2 regions of the Leucogemmata humicola genome follow, and region 2 is predicted to be linked to the other one. Evidence: riboswitches for the same ligand, from Rfam matches in the RefSeq annotation. Region 2 holds a riboswitch; the other holds the start of a gene.
The links. A riboswitch is a leader RNA that binds a small molecule or an ion and turns the genes downstream of it on or off. The one in region 2 is predicted to bind cobalamin.
Positions count from the first base shown of each region.

Region 1: linked by a shared signal. The riboswitch ahead of AC6H4Z_RS14300 (ABC transporter substrate-binding protein) and the one ahead of AC6H4Z_RS15455 (ribonucleoside-diphosphate reductase subunit alpha) in region 2 are both predicted to bind cobalamin.

Region 1 is NZ_AP040875.1:3,381,442-3,384,848, forward strand. It holds gene AC6H4Z_RS14295 (cobyric acid synthase) at 1-1,428, opposite strand, end outside; cobalamin riboswitch at 1,556-1,768, shown strand; gene AC6H4Z_RS14300 (ABC transporter substrate-binding protein) at 1,883-2,854, shown strand; gene AC6H4Z_RS14305 (FecCD family ABC transporter permease) at 2,851-3,407, shown strand, end outside.
Region 2 is NZ_AP040875.1:3,648,225-3,651,631, forward strand. It holds gene AC6H4Z_RS15445 (SGNH/GDSL hydrolase family protein) at 1-107, shown strand, start outside; gene AC6H4Z_RS15450 (HmuY family protein) at 195-1,274, opposite strand; cobalamin riboswitch at 1,436-1,572, shown strand; gene AC6H4Z_RS15455 (ribonucleoside-diphosphate reductase subunit alpha) at 1,699-3,407, shown strand, end outside.

The sequences.
Region 1 (3,407 bases), 270 kb from region 2:
CGCCACGCCCTTTCGCGCGGCGAGTCGCGCGAGTAGAGCCCGGCGTAGTGGTGCGTTTTCGAGAAGGCCGTGCATGTAGGTACCAACCACGAGACCGTCGGGCGAGGTCGCGCCGTCGCAACTCTCCGTCGATTCGAACAGCATCGAGAAGGGCGCGGGATGCTCGTCGCCACGAGTGATTCGGTCGGTACGACCCATGTGAATTTCGTATGCGTCCAGCGCGTGCCCGCCAAGACGTGAGGGTTCGCGATCTGTCTCATCGCCTACGACATCGTCGGGCGCCCAGAGCGCGTTCGCCTTGACGACGCGGCCGGTGACGCGTCGCGTCACCTTCTCGGGGGCAAACACCGTTGTCATCGGCAAAAGGCCAAGCGCGTCGACCGACGCGCGTGCTTCCACGCCGCCCTCGTCGATGACGCGGGTGCCGAGCATCTGGAACCCTCCACAGATTCCGAGCACTGGGGTGCCCGCGGCGCGCTTCGAGAGAATCGCATCGGCAAGACCTCGCTCGCGGAGCCATGCGAGATCGGCGACAGTGGACTTGGTGCCGGGGATGATTATCAGATCCGGACTGCCGAGCTCGTTCGGGTCGGCGACGAAGCGCATGGCGACGCCGGGTTCGCAGGCGAGGGCCTGAAATTCGTCGAGGTTCGCGACGCGCGGCAGTCGCATGACGGCGACATCGATGAGCGTTTGCTCATTGGCATTCCGGCCGAGCGAATCCCATTCAACGGCATCCTCGGCCGGAAGCCGCGAGAGATCGAGATACGGAAGAACGCCGAGTGTCGGGACACCTGTGCGCTCGAGCAGCGTATCGAAGCCGGGGTCGAGGAGCGACGGATCGCCGCGGAACTTGTTGATGATGAAACCGCGAATCAGCGCGCGGTCCGATTCCGGGAGGAGCGCCACCGTGCCGAAGAGCGAGGCGAAGACGCCACCGCGATCGATATCGCCGACAATCACCACCGGTGCATTGGCGTAGCGGGCGACGCGCATGTTGACGATGTCGTATCGCTCGAGATTGATCTCGGCCGGACTTCCGGCGCCTTCGATGACGACGACGTCATACTCGGCGCGTAGGCGGTCGAGCGCCGCCGTGACAACGGGCCAGAGCTCTGCGGTGCGATCGTAGTACTCACGCGCGTTCGACGTGTGATGAACGCGTCCAAGCACGACGACCTGCGACGTGCGATCGCTCTGTGGCTTGAGCAACACGGGGTTCATGTCCACCGTCACCGGCACACCAGCAGCTGTAGCCTGCATGGCCTGCGCGCGTCCAACTTCTCCGCCGCCCAGCGTCACCGCAGCATTGTTCGACATGTTTTGCGCCTTGAATGGCGCAACGCGAAAGCCAGCGCGCGCGAAGATTCGGCAGAGCGCAGCCACCAGCGTCGATTTCCCGGCATGCGACGACGTGCCCTGTACCATCAGCACGCGCGCGTTCAGTTTCGGCTCGGACACGCGCGCAGTGTCACCGCGGAACGCGCTGCGCGCAAGGGCCGTGGGATGTTTCCAGCGACTTGCGCGAAGCGGCTTCAGCGTGATAGTGTTTCGAGCACAACTGAACTGAACGGGCCATGCAGTAGGAAGCCGGTGTGAATCCGGCGCGGCCCCGCCACTGTCAGAGGTCCTGTCGATGCGCCGCTCATCAGAGCGTCGGATCGGCGGGTCAGGTCGGCTTCATGCACCACCCACTGGCGCTTTGGCGCTGGGAAGGGAGAGCCGATCCGCCTCGAGCCAGGAGACCGGCCCGTTCGTTCCCGCATTAGGTCCCTCGAGGGAGGGGCGCGGGGTCGATCGCCGGTCCGCCGCGCCTTTGCCTCTCGCGCTTCGTGCCGCCTTCAGCCCCCGTCCCGCCGCTCACTGCGCTAGGACGGGTTTCGTGTTTTTGGGCATCGATGTAAAACGATCGATCGCGATCTGCGGCGCCATCGCGCTGCTTTCGACCGCCTGCTCGCGGGATGCCACGCGCGACGCGCGCATCGATTCCGCGGCACATTCCGCGATCGAAGTCAAAGACGACGCCGGCTTCACGATTCGATTGGCGAAGCCAGCGCAGCGCGTCATCTCGCTCATCCCAAGCGCGACGGAAACACTCATCGCGATCGGTGCGACGACACAAATCGTCGCGCGAACGCGATACGATGTGGCACCCGAAGTTGCCAACTTGCCGTCGGTCGGCGGCGGAGTGGATCCGAGTGTTGAGGCAATGGTCAATCTCCATCCGGATCTCGTGATCTCGTGGGAGAGCGACAAGCGTCAGCAGGTGCGCGAGAAGCTCACCGCGCTCGGCATTCCAGTGTTCATTCTTCGCACGCAAGACACGACGGACATTTTCCACGGAATCAGCAGCATCGGACGACTCAGCGGTCACGATTCCGCGGCGACGGCAGTCGCGACGTCGGTTCGTGCTACGCTCGACAGTGTTCGTACCTCGGTGAGCAATCGCCCTGCGCCGAGCGTGCTGTATGTCGTGTACAACGACCCGCCGATGACTGCAGGCCCGCAGACGTTCATCGGGCAACTGATCTCACTCGCCGGCGGACGTTCGATCTTCGCCGACGCTGCGGCGAATTGGCCGAATGTGGCGATGGAGGAGATCGTCCGCCGCGATCCCGACATCCTCGTTGTGCCTGTTGGAGAATTCAAAACCAATTCGCTCGATCGCTTCCGCGCGATGGCGGGCTGGCGCGACCTTCGCGCAGTGCGCACGGGCCGCGTCGTTACGGTGCCGGCTGATTTGATGAGCCGTCCGAGTCCGAGTATCGCGGCAGCATCACTCGTTTTGCGACGCGCACTGCATCCGGAAGTTGCCGGCGTCGACTCGACGCAGGCGGCCGGAGTTCGACGGTGAGTGTTCGTGCGCGCCTTGCCTGGCCGCTGTCTCTGCGCCTGGCAGTGCTCAGCGTCCTAGTCGTCGTGGCGCTGTTTGCCGCCGTACGACTGGGCGCCGTGGCGACGAGCAACGGCGCGCTGATTGACGCCATTTTCGGTCGCGGCGATCCGACGACCATCACGATCATTCGCGCGCTGCGAATGCCACGCGCGCTGCAGGCCGCCCTCGCCGGCGCAGCACTCGCGGTGAGCGGTGCAACGTTTCAGGCGCTCCTGCGCAATCCGTTGGCCGAGCCGTACATCCTTGGTGTGTCGAGCGGCGCGGCGATGGGAGCGGTCATCACCGTCGTGACAGGGTGGTCGCTGCGCTTTGTCTGGGCGTTGCCGCTTGCCGCATTCGCGGGTGCTGTGTTGTCGATGCTGCTCGTGTTTCGAATCGCATTCAGCGTTGGTCGCACGCTCGATACCCGCGTGCTATTGCTTGCTGGCGTCGTGGTGAGCGCGTTTCTCGTCGCGGTGATCTGGCTCGTGCTCACGTTCGCCGATACCGAGGCGGTGCGTTCGGCGATCTT
Region 2 (3,407 bases):
GGCAGCGCGACTACTTCCTGCCGTGGCTTTGGCGACACGCGCGCGGGCGCTCGTCAGGCGACAATCGCGGACCCAAGCTGCCCGGCCTCACGAAAGTCGAGGTCTGAGGTCTGCGTCGGTCAGAGCCGGCACCTTCGGGCGGGTCACCGCGAGGTCATTTCGACTTCGCGGTGGTCTGAGAATGGCCGGCGGGATCAGCCAGCAATCTTCGCGTAGCGCAGCGTGATGGTTCCGAACGCACCGGCGCTGTTGTAATAGCCCGTGACTTGGACCTTGTACACCGCCGAGCCGCGCTTGACCAAGTAAACGTCATAGGTGGGATACACTTGGTGCGACGTGGCGTCATAGCGGTAGGGCGCGGATGCGAGGAATGCCCCGCCCGCTCCATCGCTCGTGAATGCCGTCGACGGAATTCCGGTCGCACCGACGGGAATCGCAGTGATTGCGGCGTACGACGTGTAGAATGTCGACGGCACGAGCAACACCGCACCAACGTTCCCCGTTCCGCTCGCTCCACCGTTGACCGTGATCGTGTAACCCTGCAACGCAACGTCCCACGCCGCCGATGACGACGTGGACGTCGCTCCGGTTGTGAGGTTCACGTAGACTTTGCCGCCGCTGGTGAGATCGACCGTCGCCTGTTGATTTGCGGCCAACGCGCCGGTTGCCGACGGCTGAACCGCCCATTCGATCGTCACGGGACCCGCGTTCGACTGGCCGGGTGCCGACAGCGTCTTCACGTGGAATTTTGCGTACGCGCCACTCGTCGACGCGAGTCGAACGCCCCACACATTCGCACTCGGCGTCACGGCGTGCGTGGTTGCGTTGTAGTCGTACCAATTGCTGATCGCCTGGGAAGATGCGTCGAGCTGAAACGACGACTCGCCGGGAATAGTTGCAGCGGTTACTGCTCCGAACGCATCGGTACCCGATGTCGACGTGAGCGCTTCGACTTGTGCGAGCGTCAGCTTCGAGTTGGTGCAGAGACAGTATGCGGTAACTCCGCCCGGACCGCTCGCACCGCCGTTCACCGCAACTCCGGGCTCCGGCGTGAATGCGAGATCCCATGCCGTCGACGACGTCGGATCACCCACCGTGACGACCGATGCGGTCGCGCCAAGCGTGAAGTAGGCGGTGGCCGAAGAGGTGTTCAGCTGAATCGACGTATACGCGGCGCCTGGATCCGTCGGGCTGTCGGTGCTGCTCGAGCACGCAGCGGCGATGGACAGCAGAACGGGTGAAGCGAAGGCGAGGACGGTTTTGCGCTTGTTCATTTTAGCGTTATCGAATTGAAGGAACGGCTGGGCTTGGACGGCAACGTAGCCGTAATGCCGAGTATTTCAATCGGGATTATTCACGCGCTGGGCGAGGATCCGCCCGGCCCGCGCGCGACCTTGCTCGCTTGCTCGGACTCACGTATGATTGCCTCGCACTACTCGATGAGATGTTCGCGGGGCCGGCTGTCGTAGCCGGCTTCAAACACGGGGAAAGTCCGGTGAAAATCCGGCGCTGTCGCGCAACGGTAAGGCACTTCTGCCAAGCCCGAATGCCCACCCGCGAGCCAATTGTCGTGACGACGTCCTTCGCGTGAAGGGGCGTGGTCGCCGCGCGTGGCCTCCGGTTCCCTAGAACCGTCTCGAGGCCTTCGGTGCCCAGCGTTCCTTCGGCGGATCATAGGGTCACGACGCCGGAGGACATATGGAAACTGTGATATCGGCGGACGACCCGACCCGCGCACCCAACGCTCCTTCCTCAGCCCTTGCTCGCGTTGTCAAACGCGACGGCCGGACCGTCTCGTACGACCGATCGCGCATTGCCCACGCCATCGAGATGGCGTTCCGCGCGGAAGCGAAAGTTCCCTACCCCGATGCGTTCGACACGCGCTACTTCGACGACATCGAGCGTGTGACTGACGCCGTCGAGCTCGTCCTCGCGACGCATCCACACGAAACCGCGCTCGCGATCGAGACCATCCAAGATGAAGTCGAGCGCGCACTGATGGACGGCGGCCACTACGCCGTCGCGCGCCGCTACATCCTCTATCGCGAAGCGCGCGCTGAGCGACGTCGTGGTCCCCGACTTCGCATTCGCGAGTTGGACGGACGCGAGTCGTTCCTCGAAGGCTCAGTCCTGCGAGGACTCATCGCCGAGGCGGCGTATGGTCTCACGCCAGCAGTCGATCCTGTCGTCGTCGCAGACGAAGCGCTCGCCTCTTCGTACCACGGCGTTACACGCACCGAAGTCGGCACATCAGCCATTCTGGCCGCACGTGCGCGTATCGAACAGGCGCCCGAATACGCGACACTCGCCGCGCGGCTGCTTCTGGGAAATCTCTACGGCGAAGTAATGGGCCGCTCGGTGACCTATGGCGAAATGCGCACGCTGTATCGAACGCAATTCGCAGTGTACCTCACGCACGGCATCACCGTCGGCCGCCTCGACGAACGGCTCGCATCGTACGACCTGGCACGGATCGCGTCGACGATCGACGCCACTCGCGACTTTGCCTTTGAATTCATCGGCGCGCAAACGCTGTACGACCGCTATCTCCTCCAGCACGACGGTCGCCACTACGAGCTGCCTCAGTGGTTCTGGATGCGCGTCGCCATGGGGCTCGCACTCGGCGAACAGGAATCGGAGCGCACCGACCGCGCAATCGAGTTCTATCGTGTACTATCGAGTTTCGCGTTCTGCAGTTCAACGCCGACATTGTTCAATGCCGGTACGCGTCATCCACAGCTGTCGTCCTGCTTCCTCACATCGGTGCAGGACGACCTCGGCGACATCTTCAAGGCGATCCGCGACAACGCACTGCTATCGAAATGGAGCGGCGGGCTCGGCAACGATTGGACGAACGTCCGCGCGCTCGGAAGTTTGATTCACGGCACCGGCGGCCCGAGTCAGGGCGTGATTCCATTCCTCAAGGTCGCGAACGACACCGCGATTGCGGTCAATCAAGGCGGCAAACGACAGGGCGCGACGTGCGCATACCTCGAGACGTGGCATCTCGATATCGAGGAGTTCGTCGAGCTGCGCAAGAACACGGGCGACGATCGCAGGCGCACGCACGACATGCACCTCGCGCACTGGATCCCCGATCTATTCATGGAGCGCGTGCGAGACAACGCGCACTGGACGCTGTTCAGCCCGAGCGACGCGCCCGATTTGCACGACTCCTACGGTGCAGCCTTCCGCGATAAATACAGAGCATATGAAGCTCAGGCGGAAGCGGGCGAGCTACCGTCGTCGAAGCGTGTCGAAGCTCTGACGCTTTGGCGCAAAATGCTCGCAATGGTCTTCGAGACGGGCCATCCGTGGCTCACGTGGAAGGATCCGTCCAACGTCCGCAGTCCGCAGGACCATGCCGGCGTCGTCCACAGCTCCAACCTGTGCACAGAGATTCTACT